3 regions of the Thiosocius teredinicola genome follow, and region 1 is predicted to be linked to each of the others. Evidence: predicted binding sites of a transcription regulator. Region 1 holds the regulator's gene; each other region holds the start of a gene.
What was found. The regulator FNR, encoded in region 1, switches genes on or off when oxygen is low (the NO sensors DNR and NnrR bind a similar motif). The targets are predictions, from matches to a motif close to TTGATNTANATCAA.

Region 1 (7,155 bases):
TGTCCTGCTCGCTGTAGAGCTCGCATTTCGGACAGGTCGCACCGATCGCGATGTTGAGTGCCTTCATCTTCGCGGCAGTGTCATTGCCGGTCAGTTTGTTGTCGCTCAACCATGAGTAGGAAGGCATGTTCGACTCCGGCACCACGTCGCGTGGGTCGTTCAGATGGGCGTAGTGCCAATCGTCACTGTAGCGACCGCCAACGCGGGCCAGGTCCGGACCGGTGCGCTTCGATCCCCACTGGAAGGGGTGGTCGTAAACCGACTCACCCGCAACCGAGTAGTGACCGTAACGCTCGGTTTCCGCACGGAACGGACGGATCATCTGCGAGTGGCAGTTGTAGCAACCCTCGCGGACATAGATATCCCGACCTTCCAGACGCAACGCACTGTACTTGGTGACGCCAGGCGCCGGCTCAGTGGTTTCCGTGAGGAAGAACAGCGGGACGATTTCGACCAGGCCGCCGACACTGATAACCAGGATTACCAGGATCGCCAGCAGGCCGACGTTCTTTTCAACGACTTCATGTGACATTTTCGGTACTCCTTTCTTATCAGTGGGCTGCCGGTGCCGGAATGGCATCGTCAGCGTCGGCTACACGGCCCTGCGAGGCCGTTTTCCAGACGTTGTAGGCCATCAACAGCATGCCGCCGAGGAACATGGCCCCGCCGAGCAGACGGACGTAGTAGAACGGATAGGTACGTTCCACCGATTCGATGAAGGAGTAGGTCAGGGTGCCGTCGGCGTTAACTGCACGCCACATCAGGCCTTGCATGACACCGGCGATCCACATGGCAGCGATGTACAGCACAACGCCGATGGTGGCCGTCCAGAAGTGCAACTCGACCAGCTTCATGCTCGCCATCTCAACCCGACCGAACATACGTGGGATCAGGTAGTACAGCGAACCGATCGATACCATCGCAACCCAACCCAACGCACCCGAGTGCACGTGGCCCACGGTCCAGTCGGTGTAGTGCGACAGCGCGTTGACGGTCTTGATCGACATCATCGGACCTTCGAAGGTCGACATGCCGTAGAACGACAGCGAAACGATCAGGAATTTCAGGATCGGGTCGGTGCGCAGCTTATGCCAGGCGCCCGACAGGGTCATGATGCCGTTGATCATGCCGCCCCAGGACGGTGCCAGCAGGATCAGCGAGAAGATCATACCGACCGACTGTGCCCAGTCGGGCAGTGCGGTGTAGTGCAGGTGGTGCGGACCGGCCCACATGTAGGTCGAGATCAGTGCCCAGAAGTGGACGACTGACAGACGGTACGAGTAGACGGGGCGACCGGCCTGCTTCGGTACGAAGTAGTACATCATGCCGAGGAACGCAGTGGTCAGGAAGAAGCCCACGGCGTTGTGGCCGTACCACCACTGGACCATCGCATCGATGGCACCGGGGTAGAAGCTGTAGCCCTTGGTCAGGGTGGCCGGGATGAACGCGCTGTTGACGATGTGCAGTACCGCAATCGTCAGGATGAAAGCACCGTAGAACCAGTTGGCTACGTAGATGTGCTTGACCTTACGTGTGGCGACCGTGCCGAAGAATACGATCGCGTAGATCACCCAGATGACGGCGATCAGCAGGTCGATCGGCCATTCGAGTTCGGCGTATTCCTTACCGCTGGTGATACCCAGGGGCAGCGTAATGGCAGCCAGTACGATGATCAGGTTCCAACCCCAGAAGGTGATGGAGGCCAGCGGACCACCGAACAGCCGGGTCTGACAGGTGCGTTGCACCACGTAGTACGACGTGGCGAACAAGGCCGAACCGCCGAAGGCAAATATGACAGCGTTCGTATGCAACGGACGCAGGCGGCCGTAGCTGAGGAACGAAATACCATCGGTGAGTGTCGGAAAGGCCAGCTGAGCCGCGACGATAACGCCGACGAGCATCCCGACGATGCCCCAGATAACCGTCATCACCGCAAACTGGCGCACGACCTTGTAGTTGTAGGTGGTCTGTGACTCCATTACGCGTCTCCCAAGTGAAAAAACCATCGGTTGGTTTCAACACGGAACCAACCGATCTGGGGCGCACACTAATTGTTAATAAGGAGTCGCTACTTTGATGTGGGTCAACTGGGTGTCGCAGACCCACATCGCAATGATTTTTGTCGCTTTCAAATTGAGCTAGATCAATTTGATGGTCTTGCGCGATGACGCTCGCAATGGGTTTGATGCGTAACCATGGAACGCAGTCGTTCCAGATCGAGGATCTGCACGTGTTTGCGCTCGACCTTGAGGATCTTCTCCTCCTGGAAGCGGGTAAACAGCCGGCTCACCGTTTCCAGCGCCAGGCCGAGATAACTGCCGATCTCCTGGCGTGACATGCTGAGGAAGAAATCCGACGCCGAGAAACCACGTCGATGAAAGCGGTCGGACAGGCTCAGCAGGAACGAGGCAACCCGCTCTTCAGCCGTGCTGCGTCCGAGCAGCGTCATCATCTCTGCGTCCTGGCTGATCTCTTTGCTCAGCAGACGGAACATCTGGTGCTGCAGGCTGGGGATGTTGGAGGCCAGGTCTTCAAGCCGCTCGAAGGGCAGCTCGCAGATTGCGGTGGTTTCGAGTGCACGCGCGCTACAGCCGTGCAGATTTTCCTGGATCGCATCCATGCCCAGCACCTCGCCGGGCAGATGGAAGCCGACGACCTGTTCATCGCCGTCATTGGTCTGCGTATAGGTTTTGACCGCCCCCGTCTTGACAACGTACAGATTGCGGAACGGTTCGCCCGAGCGGAAGAGGTGATCGCCGCGTTGCAGCGGTCGATTACGTTTGACGATCGCATCCAGACGATCGACATCCTCCGGTCTCAGGCCCATGGGGAGGCACAGCATGGAGAGGCTGCAATCACGACAAGCAACCTTGATTTTATCGAGTGAAATGACGTTCTTCTCAGCCAAGGTGAATGCCTTTGTTGGTTCCCTGAGGGTTGATCGGAAACTGCACTGTGATTGTGCGAATTTTTTTGACCTTGATCAATAACCTTAGTTAGGTAGAAAGAGACGCGCAAAAAAAACCCGTCCACGACGGGACGGGCTTTGGTGCTCGAGCGAGAAGCTTATTCGCTCGCGGCCGGTGCTGCGGGGGCCGCAGGCGGTGCTACCGGAGCACCCCAGCCGGGGCCGTAACCGCCGCCCCATGGGCCGTAACCGCCGTAACCGGGGCCGTAACCGTAGCCGCCCCAGCCGGGGGCGCTGTAGTTGTAACCGCGGCCATAGCCGTCACCGTAGCCGTAGCCACTGCCGTAGCCACGCATATTGGTGTTGCCGCGGCCGCTCATATTCATGCTGAAATCACCGGCGCCGGCGGCATCGCCCGAGCCCCAGCCGTCGCCCCAGCCCGAGGTGTTGCCGTAGCCGTAACCGCGGTTGTAGTTGTTGTCCCAGTTGTTGCCGCCCCACGGGCCACCGCCGCCCCAGGGGCCGCCACCCCACCAGGCGCTAGCCGATGACATGGTTAATGCAGCTGCGCCGGCGACGAGCGCAGCGCTAAGTGCTTTTGCGAACTTCCGCATTTCGTTAACTCCTTGAGTGAGCTTTTGTGTGAGTGAGGTGAGCCTCCCTGCGTCGACGGGACTCATGGCACTGCCGGGGAGATGAGTCGTCGGCACGGAGTCGGGATCGTTCCTTCCCGAGCAAGACTGAATATAGACCAATGCATTGGCTGCCACTAGCGCCAAAACCGGCGAATTGCCGCTAAAACGTTGGAATATAAGGGCAAATTGACACTGCCTCTGATCCTGATCAAGTTCCCAGAAGTTAAACCCGGTCGCGATTTGTGATTGAGTGCAGAGGGGCTCTCTGGTACCGTTTAAGCCCGTCCGTTGCAACCTCCTTTTTGAGCCCTCCGGCCCATGGCTAAATGCATTTTTATTACGGGCGGCGTTGTGTCGTCCCTAGGCAAAGGTATTGCCTCTGCTTCGCTTGGCGCTTTGCTCGAAGCGCGTGGCCTCAAGGTCACGATGATCAAGCTGGATCCCTATATCAACGTCGACCCGGGCACGATGAGCCCGTTTCAACACGGTGAGGTATTCGTCACTGACGACGGTGCCGAAACCGACCTCGATCTGGGGCACTACGAGCGTTACATCCGTACCACGATGGGACGCAACAACAACTTCACGACCGGCCAGATCTACGAGAACGTGATCCGCAAGGAGCGCCGTGGCGATTACCTCGGCGGTACCGTGCAGGTCATTCCGCACATCACCAACGAGATCAAGGAAAGCGTGCGCCGCGGTTCGGCCGATGCCGACGTTGCGCTGGTCGAGATCGGCGGTACCGTGGGTGACATCGAATCGCTGCCGTTTCTCGAGGCCATCCGTCAGATGGGCGTCGAGATGGGGCGCGAGAACGCCTTGTTCATGCACCTCACGCTGGTGCCGTACATCGCGGCCTCGGGTGAGATCAAGACCAAGCCGACGCAGCACTCGGTCAAGGAACTGCGTTCGATCGGTATCCAGCCGGATGTGCTGGTGTGCCGCGGCGACCGTCCCGTGCCCGACGGTGAGCGCCGCAAGATCGCGCTGTTCACCAACGTGCCTGAGCGCGCCGTCATCTCGGCAGTCGACGCCGACAGCATCTACCGCATCCCGTTGCTGTTGCATGCGCAAGGCCTGGACGAGATCGTCGTCGATCAACTGCGCCTCGATGTGCCGCCGGCCGATCTGAGCGAATGGCAGGCGGTCGTCGATGGCCTGGATCATTCGAAAGGCGAAGTCGATATCGCGATGGTCGGCAAGTACGTCGATCTGACCGAATCGTACAAGTCGCTCAACGAAGCGCTGATCCATGCCGGCATCAAGACCGGCCACAAGGTCAATATCCACTATATCGATTCCGAGGCCCTGCAAAGCGACGGCATCGGTACGCTGAAGGATATGGACGCGATCCTGGTGCCGGGCGGCTTTGGCGAGCGAGGCGTGGAAGGCAAGATCGCCGCGGCGCAGTATGCGCGTGAAAACCGCATCCCTTATCTGGGCATCTGCCTGGGGATGCAGGTCGCTGTCATCGAATTTGCACGTCATGTTGCCAAACTCGAAGGTGCGCACAGCACCGAGTTCGATCCGGCGTCGCCTTATCCGGTGATCGCGCTGATCACTGAATGGCTGAACGCCGACGGCTCGATTGAGCAACGCGCGGCGGATGCCGATCTCGGCGGCACGATGCGACTGGGTGCGCAGCAGTGCAAACTGGCCAAAGGCACTATTACGCGCAAGCTGTACGGCAAAGACATCATCAGCGAGCGTCATCGGCATCGTTACGAGTTCAACAACGGCTACCGTCAGGATCTCGAGGACAGCGGCATGAAAGTGGCGGGTACATCGATCGACGGACGACTGGTCGAGATGATCGAGATTCCGTCACATCCGTGGTTCGTCGCCTGCCAGTTCCACCCGGAGTTCACGTCGACACCGCGCTACGGCCATCCGCTGTTTCAGGGGTTCGTCGAGGCAGCCGCTACCCATCGCAATAAAAACGTCGAAGAGGCAGTTTCAGCATGAATCTATGCGGTTTCGAGGTCGGCCTCGATCATCCGTTCTTTCTGATCGCGGGTACCTGTGTCATCGAGAGCGAGGCATCGGCGCTGTCGGTTGCTGAAACGCTCAAGGGCATCACCAGCGAACTGGGTATTCCCTTCATCTACAAATCGTCTTTCGACAAGGCCAACCGTTCGTCGCACAGCAGCCCGCGCGGTCCTGGTCTCGAAGAAGGCCTGCGCATCCTCGAACGCGTCAAGACCGAACTGAACGTGCCGGTGTTGACCGACGTGCATGAGGACACGCCGATGGACGAGGTGGCCTCGGTCGTCGACGTATTGCAAACGCCGGCATTTCTGTGTCGCCAGACCAACTTCATTCAGAGCGTCGCCAAGGCGGGCAAGCCGGTCAATATCAAAAAGGGCCAGTTCCTCGCGCCGTGGGACATGAACAACGTCGTCGACAAGGCCAAGGCCACCGGCAACGAACAGATCATGGTGTGCGAGCGCGGTGTGTCGTTCGGTTACAACACGCTGATCTCCGACATGCGCGGTCTCGCCGTCATGCGTTCTACCGGTTGTCCGGTGGTGTTCGATGCGACCCACTCGGTGCAGCAGCCCGGTGGCATGGGCAATAAATCGGGCGGACAGCGCGAACACGTGCCGGTGCTGGCGCGCGCGGCTGTCGCCGTCGGCATCGCCGGTCTGTTCATGGAGACCCATCCGGACCCGCAAAACGCGATGTCCGACGGCCCCAATTCCTGGCCGTTGGATAAAATGCAGCGCCTGCTGCAAACCCTGGTCGAGCTCGACCGCTGCGTCAAACAGCGCGGTTTTATCGAACAGGAACTCGTCGGCTGACACGGCATTCCGCTGTCGCCGACCCGACAGTTGACTAGGTTTATCGGAGAGCCGGCAGCATGCGCCTTCCAGCGCGGCTGCCGGCTCTGCCACGAATTTTTTTGAGTTCAGGAGTACCCATGTCTGACATCATCGATATCCGCGCCCGAGAGATCCTCGATTCGCGCGGCAACCCGACTATCGAAGCCGATGTGCTGACCGCCGACGGTGCGATTGGTCGGGCGGTAGCCCCTTCCGGCGCATCGACCGGTTCGCGCGAGGCGCTCGAACTGCGCGATGGCGACAAGCACCGTTTCCTCGGTAAGGGGGTTTTGACTGCGGTAGGCAACGTCAACGGCGAGATCCGCGACGCCTTGCTGGGGCAGGAGGTCGGCGGACAGGAAGCCATCGATCGGCGCATGATCGACCTCGACGGCACCGACAACAAATCGCGCCTCGGCGCCAACGCCATCCTCGCCGTGTCGCTCGCTGCCGCGCATGCCGCGGCGCAGGAAAAGGCGATGCCGCTGTATCAATCGCTGGGTAGCGGCACCTACAAGATGCCGGTACCGATGATGAACATCATCAATGGCGGCGAGCATGCGGACAACAGCGTCGACCTGCAGGAGTTCATGATCCTGCCGGTGGCGGCAGGCTCGATTCGCGAGGCCATCCGCTACGGCGCCGAGGTGTTTCATGCACTGAAATCCGTACTCGGCGGGCGCAAGCTGGCGACCACCGTCGGTGACGAGGGCGGTTTCGCCCCCGACCTGCGCTCCAACGAAGAGGCCATCGAGGTCATCCTCGAAGCGATCACCAAGGCCGGCTT
Region 2 (7,155 bases), 2.0 Mb from region 1:
TGACCATCTTCCCAGACGTCACCCGCCACGTAGTAGGCATTCAGTTCGAGTGCATCGGCGCCCGCATCCGCGATCTCTTTGGCATGCGTCATCCAGCCTGTCGCGGTGACGCCGTTCAGGCTGGCGATCACCGGGATCTCCAACGACGCTTTGAGGGCGGCGACTTGTTCCAGGTAGCGATCGAGTTCGCCTGGAAAGTCCTGGTGGGCGGGCAGGTAGCTGTCTGCCTCGGCATGGCCGGTTTCGGAGTGGTGCAGAAAGGTCAGCATGCCGTCTTCTTCGGCGCGCACGGCCTCTTCGAACAGGGAATACATCACGATAGCGGCCGCGCCGGCGTCCTCGAGTTGCTTGGCTGCGTCGAGACTGCGGGAAAGCGGTGAGGCCGAGGGTACCAAGGGGTTTTTGAGTTTCAGCCCTAGCCATTGGGTGCTCATATCCATGCTGTGTCCTCCGTCGTGCGCGTCGTGGTTACTGATTAAGCGTAGACCGCCTGCCTCGGCTTGCCGACGCTCGAACATGCGCCGGCCAGTCGCGCTTTGGCGGCATCTATTGTTTGTCCGGTACCGTCGGTTCGGTCTCGCCGACCGCCAGTTTCGCCAGCTGTTCGTACAGGTGGAACTTGGCCTTGGTCTGATGTTGGGCGGCATCCATGAAGCGGTGCGCTGCCTGCGGATGGGTGCGCTCGAGTACAGCAAAGCGCGTTTCCGACATGGCGAAGTCGCGATACGGCACGCTCGGCTCTTTCGAATCGAGATGTAGTGGATTCTGGCCTTCGGCAGCCTTGCGTGGATCGTAACGGAACAGGCCCCAGTGACCGGCGTTGACGGCCAGGTTCTGTTGCTGCAGGTTCTTCGCCAGATCGATGCCGTGCGCAATGCATGGCGAGTACGCAATGATCAATGACGGGCCATCGTAGCTTTCCGCTTCGAGGAAGGCGCGCAGCACCTGCACATCTTTGGCGCCATAGGCAACCTGTGCCACATACACGTCGCCGTAGGCCATTGCCATCATCGCCAAGTCTTTCTTGATGACCGGCTTGCCGCCGGCGGAGAACTTGGCGACCGCGCCCAGCGGTGTCGCTTTCGAGGTCTGGCCGCCGGTGTTGGAATACACCTCGGTATCCAGCACCAGGATATTGACGTTGCGCCCCGACGCCAGCACATGGTCGACGCCGCCGTAACCGATGTCGTAGGCCCAGCCGTCGCCGCCGATCAGCCAGACACTTTTCTTGACCAGGTAATCGGCGACTGCTTCGAGTGAGCGCGCAGCCGGTTTGTCGATTGCCTTGAGTTTCTTGCGCAGCTCGATGACCCGGCCGCGTTGTTCGAAGATGTCGGCCTCAGTATGTTGATCGGCGGTGCCGATCGCCTCGACCAGGGTATCGCCGAGATCGCCGGCCAGTTCCTGCAGCAGTTCAACCGCATGCTCGGTCTGCTTGTCGACGGCGATCCGCATGCCCAGGCCAAACTCGGCGTTGTCTTCGAACAGCGAGTTGTTCCACGCGGGACCGCGACCGTCGGGGTTGGTGGTGTAGGGCGTGGTCGGCAGGTTGCCGCCGTAGATCGATGAACAACCGGTGGCGTTGGCGATCAGCATACGGTCGCCGAACAACTGGGTCGCCAGCTTGATGTACGGTGTTTCGCCGCAGCCGACACAGGCGCCCGAGAACTCGAACAGCGGCTGCATGATCATCGCGCCTTTGAGCGTTGTTTCCTTCAACTGGGTGCGATCGAACTCAGGCAGCGTCAGGAAGAAGTCCCAACTGGCCTGCTCGACCTCGCGGCGCGGTTCGACCGGCACCATGTTGAGCGCCTTGCGTGCCGGGTTCTGTTTGTCGCGGATCGGGCAGATCTCAACGCACAGGCCGCAGCCGGTGCAGTCATCCGGTGCAACCTGGTAGCTGATATGCGTATCCGGCGGGAAATCCTTGGCACCTTTGACCGGCATGTGCAGAAAACCGGCAGGGGCGCTGCGCGCAAGGCCCGCATCAAAGACCTTGGAGCGGATTGCGGCATGCGGACACACCAGCGGGCACTTGCCGCAGTGGGTGCACAGATCCATCTCCCACTGCGGGATCTCGAGCGCCAACTGGCGTTTTTCGTAGGCGGCGGTACCCAGCGGCCAGGTGCCGTCGGCGCTCATCGCGCTGACCGGCAGGCTGTCGCCGAGGCCGGCGATCAATGGCGCAGTCACGCGTTGCACGAAGTCGGGGGCATTGGCGGCGACCACCGGAGGCATCTCTACCTGGCTGCTGATCTGCTGCGGCACATCGATCTCGTGCAGTCCGCTAACAGCTTCATCGATGGCGGCGAAGTTGCGTTCGAGCAGCCGGCGCCCTTTGCGTCCATAGGTTTTCTGCACCATGGCCTTGATCTTGTTCAGCGCCTCATCGCGATCGAGGATCCCGGTGATGGCGAAGAAGCAGGCCTGCATGATGGTATTGATGCGTCGTCCCATGCCGGTACGCTGCGCAATACCGTAGGCATCGATACTGAACAGCCGCAGCTGCTTATCAATGATCTGTTGCTGCACCTTGCGTGGCAGGCTGCCCCACACGGTGTCGGGCGAGGCCGGCGAGTTCAGCAGAAAGGTCGCCCCCGGCGCTGCCTTGGCGAGCATGTCGTAACGCACCAGGAAGTTCGGCTGGTGACAGGCGACGAACTGGGCCTCGTCGTTACCGATCAGGTAGGTCGAGCGGATCGGCTGGTCGCCGTAGCGCAGATGGCTGACGGTGACTGCGCCGGCCTTCTTCGAATCGTATTGAAAGTACCCCTGCACGTGCTGGTCGGTGCTCTCGCCGATGATTTTGATCGAGTTCTTGTTGGCCGACACGGTGCCGTCCGAGCCCAGGCCGTAGAACACGCAGCGCGTGATGCCCTGCGCCGCCAGTGGGGCGAAGGTGCTATCCCAATGCAGGCTGGTGTGGCTCACATCGTCGTGGATGCCGATCGTGAAACCGTTTTTCGGCCGTTCGTTGGCCAGCTCGGCGAACACGCCGGCCACCATGCCGGGGGTGAACTCCTTCGACGACAGGCCGTAGCGACCACCGATGACCCGCGGCATCGCGTTGCGCTCGCCGTCGGCCACTGCCTGAACCAGCGCGGTCAGCACGTCCTTGTACAGGGGCTCGCCGTCGGCGCCTGGTTCTTTGGTGCGATCGAGCACCGCGATGGTGTTGACGGTTTCTGGCAGCGCGGCCAGCAGGTGCCTGGGCGAGAAGGGTCGGAACAGCCGTACCTTGACCACCCCAACTTTCTCGCCCCGATCGACCAGGGTTTCAACGGCCTCCTCGGCAGCCCCCAGACCTGAGCCCATCAGCACGATCACATGCGCGGCGTCCGGTGCGCCGACATACTCGAACAGGCCGTACTGGCGCCCGGTCAAGCGGCCGAACTGCGACATCACGTTATCGACAATATCGGGTAAATCGGCGTAGTAAGTGTTTACCGACTCGCGCCCCTGGAAGTACACATCCGGGTTCTGCGAGGTACCGCGCAGCACCGGTTTGTCGGGTGACATGGCGCGCGAGCGATGCGCGGCGACCAGCTCGTCTTCGATCATCGCGCGCACGGTCTGCCGATCGAGTTCCTCGATCTTGTCGACCTCGTGCGAGGTGCGGAAACCGTCGAAGAAGTGCACAAAGGGGATGCGACCGGCGAGCGAGGCGGCCTGGGCGATCAGGGCGAAATCCTGCACCTCTTGTACGCTTGCCGAACACAGCATGGCGTAGCCCGTGGCACGGCACGCCATCACATCGGAATGGTCGCCGAAGATCGACAGCGCCTGCGCCGCCAGCGAGCGCGCCGCCACGTGCAGCACCGTGGGCGTCAACTCGCCGGCGATCTTGTACATATTGGGGATCATCAGCAGCAATCCCTGCGACGCGGTGAAGCTGGTGGCCAGTGCACCGGCCTGCAGCGCGCCGTGGATGGCGCCGGCCGCACCCCCCTCGCTCTGCATCTCGATGACCTGCGGCACCGAGTCCCACAGGTTCTTCACCCCGACTGCCGACCAGTCGTCGGCCCATTCGCCCATCGGCGATGCGGGGGTGATCGGATAGATGGCGATGACCTCGTTACACAGGTGAGCGATCCGTGCGGCGGCTTCGTTGCCGTCGAGCGTGACGAGCGTGGTAGACATGGGAGTGACCAGCGGTTGCCTTTATGTCGCCAAGATTGGCGATGGCTACCTTGCTCGGCAACCGCACCCACAGGCTTGCTTGACGTGCGTCAAGCGGGGGATCAGGCCCGGTGCTGTCTAGAACAGCCCTTCTTCGTTGCCCAGCGGATCGGGTACCGCCTGCCACTGCGAGCGCAGATTCTTGCGAAACAACAGCTTTTCCTGCGCCGATTCAGGCAGATCGGTGAAGCGGAATACGCCGCGACCGACCAGCAGGTCGATCACGTCTTCGAGTACCCTGACCAGCCCGATATCGAGTTCGCGCAGAAATGCCTGAACATCCGGATCGTCGATCGCTGCCGCCTCGGCGCCGCCTTCGGCCGTCGCCGACAGCCCGGTAATGACGCCGCTGGCGTCTCGGATGACAAAAATTGGCTGCATGCCGGTCTGCCTCGACAATTTCGTGGGATGTTTCAGGATTTCGGATCGCTAGTCGATAACTTTATTCCTAAAACCGCATAATTCCAGCGGCGCGCACCAGTGGAGAGCAGGGTTTTGAGCGAAACAGCAGTGGACGTGAGCTTGGCGACGGAGGCCGATGCGGCCGATCCGTTGGTCGGCTGCCTGTTGATCCTCGCCCGGCAACATGGCCTCCCGGTCTCCGAGTTTGCCGCCACGGCCGGGCTGCCGTTGCACGACGGCCGTCTGCTGCCGTCAATGTTCGACCGCGCCGCGCGGCGCGTCGGCATGCGCGCGCGTGTCGTGGCGCGGCCCCTGGAACGCCTCGACAGCCTGGTCACCCCGGCGGTGCTGCTGCTTGATGATGACCGGGCCTGCGTGCTGCTCGAGCCGCTGCACGATGGCAAGGCCAAGCTCATCCTGCCGGAGAACCCGGAAGCCGAAGTCATTCAGGATGCCGACCAGCTGCGCGGCCTGTATACCGGCCATGCGATCCTTGCCAGTCCGACGCATCGCTACGATGCGCGTACGCCGGGGCCGGAGCACGACAGCGAAGGCGGTCACTGGTTCTGGGGCACGATCGCCGCTTCGTGGCGCATCTATCGCGACGTGATCCTGGCATCGGTGCTGGTCAATCTGTTCGCGGTCGCCAGCCCGCTGTTCGTGATGAACGTCTACGACCGGGTAGTGCCGAACGAGGCGCTCGAAACCCTGTGGGTGCTGGCGATCGGCGTAACCGTGGTCTACGGCTTCGACTACCTGCTACGCAGCCTGCGTGGCCGCTTCATCGACGTGGCCGGCGCCAAGGCCGATATTGAACTGTCGGCCAAGCTTTATGAGCGCGTGTTGGGTCTGCGTATGGATGCGCGTCCGGCATCGGCCGGCGCCTTCGCCAACAACCTGCGTGAGTTCGACGGCGTGCGCGATTTCTTTGCCTCGCTGACCCTGACCACCTTCGTCGACGTGCCGTTCGCGGTGCTCTTTCTATTGGTGATCTGGCTGATCGCCGGCCCGCTGGTCATCGTGCCGCTGGCGGCCATCCCGATCCTGCTGCTGTACGGCCTGTTCGTGCAGCCGCGCCTGCGGCGTGCGGCCGAAAACGGCATGCGCGCATCGGCGCAGCGCAATGCGACCCTGGTCGAGGCCCTGGTCGAGGCCGAAACCGTCAAGTCATTGGGCGTGGAAGGCCGGCTGCAACGCCAGCTCGAGAGCAGTGTGGGCGAGACGGCACGCTGGAATGCGCAGGCGCGCCAGTGGGCCTTGTCGGCCACCAACCTGGCGACCTTCCTGCAACAATTGGTATCGGTCGGCGTCGTGGTCAGCGGTGTGTACCTGATCTCCGACGGCCTGCTGACGATGGGCGCCTTGATCGCCGCGGTGATCTTGAGCGGCCGCGCGGTGATGCCGCTTGCCCAGATCGCGGCGTTGCTGACCCGTTATTACCAGGCGAGCACGGCGCTGAAGACGCTCAACGAGATCATGCAGATGCCGGTCGAGCGCCCGAACGGCAAGGTGTTCGTAACCCGCCCGGTGCTCAACGGCAGCATCGAGTTCGAGCACGTCACCTTCAATTACCCCGGCCAGGAGTTGCCCGCGTTGCAGGATGCGAGCTTCAAAGTCGAGCCGGGCGAACGCGTGGCGATCATCGGTCGGGTCGGGTCCGGTAAGACCACGATCAACCGCCTGGTTGCCGGGATCTATCATGCCGACAATGGCGCCGTGCGAATCGATGGTGTCGACATGCGCCAACTCGATCCGGGCGATCTGCGGCACAACATTGCTTATGTCTCGCAGGATAACCAGCTGCTGTTCGGTTCGATCCGCGACAACCTGACTATGGGCCTGGCACATGTCGACGATGAACAGATCGTGCACGCCGCCGAGCTGGCGGGCGTGTCGTCGTTCGTGAATCGTCACCCGCTCGGCTTTGACATGCCGGTGGGAGAGCACGGTAGCCGGCTGTCGGGTGGCCAGCGTCAGGCGGTCGCGCTGGCGCGGGCATTGGTACAGGATGCGCCGATTCTGCTGATGGATGAACCGACCGGTGCGATGGACAACAGCAGCGAGGAACACATCAAACGCGAGCTGGCCAAGGTGGTCGACGGCAAAACGCTGGTGCTGATCACGCACCGCGCGTCGTTGCTCGACCTGGTTGAACGGGTGATCGTGGTCGATGCGGGCAAGATCGTGGCGGATGGTCCGAAGGCCCAGGTGCTCGATGCCTTGCGCGCCGGCCGGATCAAGCAGACGCGTTGACGGAGCAGGGAATGAGCGAACGCACCAGCAAAGCCAACGAATTCGCGGTCGACGCCGCGGCCGCCATCCGCTCGCGCTCGGTGCGCGGCGAACAGCTGCTGGTATGGGTCATGTTGCTGTGCGTGGCCGCGTTCTTCGTCTGGGCGTACTACGCCGTGCTGGATGAAGTGGTGCGCGGCAACGGCAAGGTGATTCCGTCGTCGCAGGTGCAGGTGGTGCAGAACCTCGAGGGTGGCATCGTCAAGCATATCGCGGTCGGCGAAGGCGAGATCGTCGAGGCCGGTCAGGTGCTGCTGACGATCGACGACACCCGCTTTGACT
Region 3 (7,155 bases), 2.2 Mb from region 1:
ACTCGCGCCGCTTGCGTCGCAGACGTTCCCCCGCCGCCGGTTTATAGCCGCGGCGCAATGTCGAACGCACCTTGTCGAGCTTGGCGCGAGTCCGCTGACAGCGATACACCTGCTTGCTCGCCGCCGAGGCCGCCGAGTTGCTCCCGGAGCGTCGTACCTTGCGCGATGCAGGCTTGGCGCCTGCTCGACGTCTGTCACGTGCATCAAGCCATTGTGCCTCGCCGGGCCTCAGCCCCTGTGCCGCCTCTGTCGGTGCCGTCGCCCGGTAGACGGCCGAACCCTGCGCCGAGCTGCATGGCTGGAATGAGAAGACCGGCTCCCCCGCATCGCCCTTGCATCGATATATCTGGTCTGCGAGAGCGCCGTGATGGAACCCCGTGAGCAGCAACAGGCCTAAGGCAATGAAACGCATGATCCCTCCCTGGAATGCGTGAATCGGACACGGATTGTATCGTCGGGCCGTGACTCGCTGACCGATCTGCCGCCATGTCGTGCTTTAGGTTCCTGAGTTTTCGAGCGTTTCACGTACTGCCGACGCGCGCTGGGGCACCATCTGCCGGGACAAGTTACTATCGGCACAGCAAGCGACCGGCGCCGGGGCGCAGGCAAATCAGGATTTTAAAGCCTGACGCGGGCCGGCCGATAACCGATAAATGCTACGCCGAGCCTTCAAACGCATGCCCGAGTCGGACATCCAGCACGAAAACCGCATGCTCCGTGGCCTACTAGAGTCACTCGGCCGCGACGCGCTGCACAACCAGCAGGCAATGACGCGCTTTCAGGAACGCGAACTCGCCTTGCTGGGCGCCGCTGACTTAGCTCGCCTGTTGGAACGCCTGACCAGCGGCATGCGGCGCTCTTTCGAGCTGGATAGCGCCCGGCTGTATCTGCTCGACCCCTTCAACGTGATCCGCGACCTGCTGGCGACGGCGGTCGAGGAAAAAGCCGCGTTTATGCGCAATGTCGAACTGTGTACCGACGTTCGCGACACCACCGCGAAATTCTGCGACGCGCAGCGCCCCTGGCTTGGCGCTTGGGACGACGACAGGCATCTCGCATTGTTCCGCCGTCGCTTGGGTGGCAGCGTGGCATTGCTGCCGTTGCGACAGGCCGATGGGGTCGCCGGCTTTCTGTGTCTGGGCAGTCACGACCCTAAACGCTTCGTCCATGGGCAGGCGACAGATTTCCTCGCCCACATGGCGAGCGTGGCAGCGATCTGTCTAGAGAATGCCGTCAATCGCGAACGCCTGCGCTTGGTGGGCCTGACCGACAGCCTGACCGGGCTATACAACCGACGACACCTCGAACACCGATTGGAACAAGAGGTAACCCGCGCCCAACGCTACGGCCACGCCCTGTCGTGCATGTTCGTCGATGCGGATCACTTCAAGCAGATCAACGATCAGCACGGCCACACGGCAGGCGACCTGGTGCTTTCGGCATTGGCGCAAAGGCTGCGTGCACGCTTGCGAACCAGTGACCTTGCCACGCGTTATGGCGGCGAGGAATTCGCCGTGCTATTGCCGCAGACGGCGGCCGACAGCGCCGGTGCACTGGCGAGTGAGATCTGTCGCAGCGTCGCCGCCGAGCCCATCTTGCTCGACAACGGCGGCACGATCCCGCTGACGGTATCGATTGGTGTGGCGGCCTTGGCCGATGATCTTCGGCAGCCTGCCAGGGATGCCGGCCACCAATTGCTTCAGCGCGCCGACGAGGCGCTGTACCAGGCCAAGCAGGCGGGTCGCAATCGCGTGGTGTGCGCTAACCCCGCCTCTGCCTGAGGCGATGCCTTCATCCCTCCCTGCTCATCGGGCGGGTGCCGTTGCCGTTCGCAAGCTGTGCTTGAAAGCGGCAAAGCCCGCCAGGCGCTATCAGCTAAAGACAGCAAACCGCGGGGCGGCGCGGCAACGTGGCTGGCGCTCAATATCCCAACGCTGTTTACGGTTTTATAGGCCGTTGTTGGCTTTATTACATTTGTAACATTTAGGTAAAACCACACGCCCTACACGACACGCCGCTCCCGGCCTACCGGCGCCTTTCTTTATATTTCTTTACAACCTAATTAGCTTAACTTGCGTTGGGTTATTTCTTGCATCTGTTGTCTTCATCTATTGATTCGGCGGTCGATACATTTCCTATGGCTTAGACGATAGCGCGCTCACAGGCCGGTTTTGACCGCGTAAACACTCTGCTCGTGCACCCATCACGAACGAGGAAAGCCGCAGGTTCATGCTGACATTGTTGTGAACCGCGTTGAACAACACGGCAATGCAAAGCGTACAAAAGGAAACGGATTGACGATTAGAACGTCAAAGATCGCGAACTGATAGAAGTGCAATCGACTTTGGAGATCGATGTTCCGGGGTTGATTCTAAATTTCGAAATAGTCGCGAAAAGACGTGTCGACAACCGAGGTTGTCTGATAGATTAATTTGCAAACTACAAGGATCGGGAAATTAAACGTGCTGAAGAATAGTGGAAATGTGTCGCTGCTTTTAAGGCTTGGAAGCCGAATCTGCGTCTGCATGCGAAGCAACAGGCTCGACGATGGCGTTCGTGAACGCGTACGACCATTCGTCATCGGTTGGTTCTCATGCTGGTTCGACAGGCTCGCTACCAAGTAAAACTCTCCAGACGGGCACCCACAGGGTGCCCGTCTCGTTTAGCCAACCGTCTTCGGGCTCCTCTTCTTACCGACACCACTGCTGCAACACCCTCGCAGCACGCCTACTGAACAGGCGCCCAACCTTTCGACAGTCGGCACCCGCATCGAAACAGTCGTGAAAGAAAATGTGTAGCGCCAGGGTCTTGGTAAGCGAACGGAGCATTTGCTCCCACCAATAATTCGCTTGAGGAGACCTAAGCAATGAAAACTCTGATTACCGCAGGCCTGTTCGCGCTTGCCACGACCACCGCGTTCGCTCAACCGTTCGCTTACCAGCAGCAGATCGGTTCAACCGAGTACGTACCGTTTGCCGATACCGAGCACCTGACGTTCGCACCGGTGGAGAAAAGCGATTTCACGCCTTCGTTGAATCGCCTGATCGTTGAAGCCAATGTTGACGGCGCTGCACCGAACGATTTCCGCGGCACGATCATCAAGAGCGGCCCGAGCCGGATCAGCCTCTACGAGATTCAGCGCGGCAGCCCGGAAGCCACGGCCAATAGCGGCTACTACGCCCAGTTTCCGGCAGACACTGACTGGGACCGCGTAGCGCGCGACTACCGGGAGCAGCAGAAGCTGGAAGACGTAGCCTCTCAGCCCCACGGTGACAAATGGGATTCGTAAATCCCGCTAAGTCCGACACAGTGCCGGCTGCAGCGCAGCCGGCACTGGTCGACTTCGAGATTAGCCGCATCAATCAAGCATCTCGCCCAGATAACCGGGGCCACCGAGGTTGCGCATCTGCCTGAGAATCCAGGCCTGTCTTTGTCGCACGTAATCCGATGGCCGATCGGCGCGATAGCGGATCGGGTTTGGCAGTACCGCGGCAAGCAACGCCGCCTGCCGGTCAGTCAGCCGCCCGGGATCAACGTCGAAGTAATGGTCACTCGCAGCGGCAACGCCGAAGGTGCGCTCGCCCAACTCTGCGAAGTTCAGATACATCTCGAGTATGCGTTGCTTTGGCCACATCGCTTCGATCAGTCCGGTGAAGTACACCTCCAGCCCCTTACGGACAAAGCTGCGCCCCTGCCACAGGAAAAGGTTGCGTGCGACCTGTTGCGAAATCGTGCTGGCACCGCGCAACTTGCCACCATCGAGGTGATCCTGAACCGCTGCGAGTATTTCGTCCGTATCGAATCCCCAATGCACGGGAAAACGCTGATCTTCCGCTGCAACAACCGCCAGCGCCATGCCCGGGTGGATCTCGCTCAACGGAACCCATACCTGGTGCTGCGGTCCACCCTCGCTGGCGTAGCGCCATAACATAACCGCGGAATACGGTGGATCGACCCAGCGAAACAGCAACACGACGCCGACGGAACCGGCGATTGCGATCAACAGCAAGATGCCGAGCAGACGTCGCAATCGTTGCATGAACGTCCGACGAGGTTTTGCGCGTTTTGCCATACATAATCGGAAAGCAGGACTGAGTCGTCATTATCGCTGAGCGAAGGCCGACATCACAGCCGGGGTTCTCTGATCGACAACACAGAATCGTCGTGGACTAACGACTCAGATCGCCGCGCCGCGGGCGCCGGTGCAGTCGTTGCAGCAACTCATCGCGATCGATCAAGCCATTGCGATCGACATCGATGTCATCGAAGTCGTACACATGAAACGACCGACGGTTGCGTGCCTGATGCCGCCGCATACGTTGGTGAAATCGATAGTACTCGCGCCGATCGACAAATCCGTCGCGGTTCTCGTCATGCCGCGAAAAGACTTCCGCATTCGGCGCATCGCTTGGTGCGCTGTTGACGGTGACCGCAGCGGCAAGCAGAACGATGTAGATGACGTGTCTTACCCACCTCATCGGGTTGTCTCCAGAAATTTCATCAGGTCGGACCACTCCTCGTCGCTGAGCTCGGCGCGATGCGCACGTCCGCCGCGTCGTTCATAGGTCGCCCGCAGTTCGGTCGGCTCGACGCTCAGATCGGTTGCGTCGGGCTCATGGCAATAAACGCATTGATCATCGAACAGTGCCCGCCCGCGAGATGCCTCCTCGGTCGTCGAAACACCGGGGCCGGTAGACAGTTTTTGCCGATAGAATCCGCCGGCATCCCAGAAGTCGGGTTCCGAGCAACCGATACACGGGTGTCCTGCGTCCACCGGCGAACTCGTGCCTCCGTTCCACTTCTGGGTCATACAGGCATTGTGCGTGGTCGGCCCCCTGCACCCCAGCTTGTACAAGCACCAACCTTTTCGGGCGCCCTCATCGTCAAACGATTCGGCGAATTGGCCCGCGTAGAAAAAGTGAATGCGGGAACAACGGTCGTGCAAGGTGCGGCCATAGATCGACAATGGACGCGCCAACGCGTCCAGCGCGGGCAGACGACCGAATGCGATGAAGTGCGCCAAAGTGCCGGTGATCGCCTCCGGCAACGGTGGACAACCCGGCACATTGACCAGAGGGCGACGCGGGATACTGCCCTGCGCCATCAGTTGTTCGACCGCAAGTGCGGTTGTGGGGTTGGGGTTTGCGGCAGGTAACCCGCCGAACGCCGCGCACGAACCGACGGCGATCACCGCGGCCGCCTGCTCCACCGTTTCCGCCAACACCTCCATGCCCGATCTACCGGCGATCGTCGAGCAGTTCAGGTGTTGCCCACTGGAAACCGACCCATCGACAACCAGCAGATAACCCCCATCCGTCAGCGCAGCCGAACGTGCGGCTTCGGCCGCGTCACCGGCTGCCGCCTGTAAGGTGTGGTGATAGTCGAGCGAGAAATAGTCAAGGATCAGGGTATCGACGGATGGCGCGTAGGAGCGCAGCAGCGACTCGGTACACCCGGTACACGCCTGCAGTGACAACCAGACCAGCGGCGTGCGGCGCCCCGCCAGCGCTTCGGCGATCCGTCCGGTCGCGCTGCCCGGCAGTGCGAGCAGGCTGACCAGCCCGGCGCAATACTTCAGGAACCCGCGACGGCTGACCCCCCGGGTACGCAGATACGAATAAAAATCTCCATGGGCATGCATCGCGCTGCACCAAAAAAACTCCGCTTCCCAGAATGTGAAGCAAAGTCGCGCCACGTCAAGAACGGCCGTTGTTCCAGGTCAATTCATAGCGTTTCACGGCCCGCCCGCACTAACTTTCCCTGCCTATCAGCCGATACGTTCAAGAATTCAGCAACCGCGTCTTGACCATGCCGCATCAACAACCTGCAGATGTGACATTAGAAGCCGAAGACTATGCACACGCCCACCGCGACCTCGGTCAACAGGGTCTGCCGGGCAGTTTCCTGTACGCGCTTATCTGGTTGCTGGTCACCACGACAACGCCCGTCGCGACAACCTGGCCCAACATTACCTGGTTAGGGCTCGGCATCTTCGTGATCACCGGCACCCTACGGTTCTCGCTCGGGTTCTGGTTCGACAACACCTACTTTCGCGATACACAGCGTTGGGCCGCTACCTACTACACGGTGGTGCTGGTGCAGGCTGCCACTCTGGGCGGCCTGTCGTGCTTTCTGATCTGGCAGTTCGAACTCGGTTGGCCTGCCATGATGATCAGCTTCGCCAGCGCAGGCGTCATCGCCGGAGGCGTAGTTGCGCTCAGCACCCACCCGAAGCTGCAGCGCGGTTATATCTTCGCGGCGTTGGTGCCGACCGCTGTGGCGGGTTTGGCGAGCGGCAACGATAACTTGATGATGCTCGGGTTCTTGGTTGCGGTGTATATCTTCTTTCTGGTCTCGATCGGCAAAAAGCTCGATCGCGGCTATTGGGACAGCATGCGCAGCACGCGCCTGCTCAAGCGACGCGCAGAAGAACTGCTGGTCGCCCGCGAGAAGGCGGAGAGTGCAGATCGCGCCAAAGGGCAGTTCGTCGCCAAGGTAAGCCATGAATTGCGTACGCCGCTCAACGGCCTGATCAGTACGATCGGCATGATGGGTCGAACGGACGACCCGGCCAAGCGCACCAAGTACCTGTCGATCATGTCGAAGTCGGCCGACATGCTGCTGCAACGCATCAACGAGATCCTCGACTTCTCCAAGATGCAGGCCGGCAAGCTGGAACTCGAACCGGTCGCCGCCGATCCCAGCGCCGCCGTGGCCGATGCCGTAGCGCTGATGCAGGATGCGGCTGCCGACAAGGGGCTCGAGATCCAGGTCGACATCAGTCGGCCCGATCACGCATGGGTGAGCATCGACGAGATGCGCCTCACCCAAGTCCTGTTGAACCTGATATCCAACGCGATCAAGTTTACCCAGCAGGGCACCATCGTCGTCGCTTTCCAGCAGGGCGAAATAGAGAACGGCAGCGTATCCTGCCGGTTCACCGTTACCGACACCGGTATCGGCATCGCGCCCGATGCAAAAGACCGCATCTTCCGATCGTTCGAACAGGCCGATAGTTCGACCACCAGGCAGTATGGGGGTACAGGATTGGGTCTGGCGGTTTCTCAAGACCTGGTGCAGAAGATGGGCGGCCTGATCGAGGTCGAAAGCACACCCGGCGAAGGCAGCTGTTTCAGCTTCACATTGCTGCTGCCT

Region 2: the regulator FNR is predicted to act here: its motif matches at 4,220-4,233, upstream of nifJ (pyruvate:ferredoxin (flavodoxin) oxidoreductase).
Region 3: the regulator FNR is predicted to act here: its motif matches at 5,710-5,723, upstream of B1781_RS01500 (hydrogenase small subunit).

Annotation. Positions count from the first base shown of each region.
Region 1 is NZ_CP019936.1:2,916,792-2,923,946, reverse strand. Features, by position in the region: gene ccoO (cytochrome-c oxidase, cbb3-type subunit II) at 1-532, opposite strand, end outside; gene ccoN (cytochrome-c oxidase, cbb3-type subunit I) at 552-1,979, opposite strand; gene fnr (fumarate/nitrate reduction transcriptional regulator Fnr) at 2,144-2,908, opposite strand; gene B1781_RS13930 (sulfur globule protein CV1) at 3,067-3,462, opposite strand; gene B1781_RS13925 (CTP synthase) at 3,862-5,511, shown strand; gene kdsA (3-deoxy-8-phosphooctulonate synthase) at 5,508-6,347, shown strand; gene eno (phosphopyruvate hydratase) at 6,467-7,155, shown strand, end outside.
Region 2 is NZ_CP019936.1:78,870-86,024, forward strand. Features, by position in the region: gene B1781_RS00350 (dihydroorotate dehydrogenase-like protein) at 1-440, opposite strand, end outside; gene nifJ (pyruvate:ferredoxin (flavodoxin) oxidoreductase) at 547-4,140, opposite strand; gene B1781_RS00360 (hypothetical protein) at 4,258-4,560, opposite strand; gene B1781_RS00365 (type I secretion system permease/ATPase) at 4,675-6,834, shown strand; gene B1781_RS00370 (HlyD family type I secretion periplasmic adaptor subunit) at 6,846-7,155, shown strand, end outside.
Region 3 is NZ_CP019936.1:319,022-326,176, reverse strand. Features, by position in the region: gene B1781_RS01525 (DUF4124 domain-containing protein) at 1-412, opposite strand, end outside; gene B1781_RS01520 (GGDEF domain-containing protein) at 654-1,781, shown strand; gene B1781_RS01515 (hypothetical protein) at 2,867-3,289, shown strand; gene mtgA (monofunctional biosynthetic peptidoglycan transglycosylase) at 3,359-4,039, opposite strand; gene B1781_RS01505 (EF-hand domain-containing protein) at 4,170-4,478, opposite strand; gene B1781_RS01500 (hydrogenase small subunit) at 4,475-5,641, opposite strand; gene B1781_RS01495 (ATP-binding protein) at 5,833-7,155, shown strand, end outside.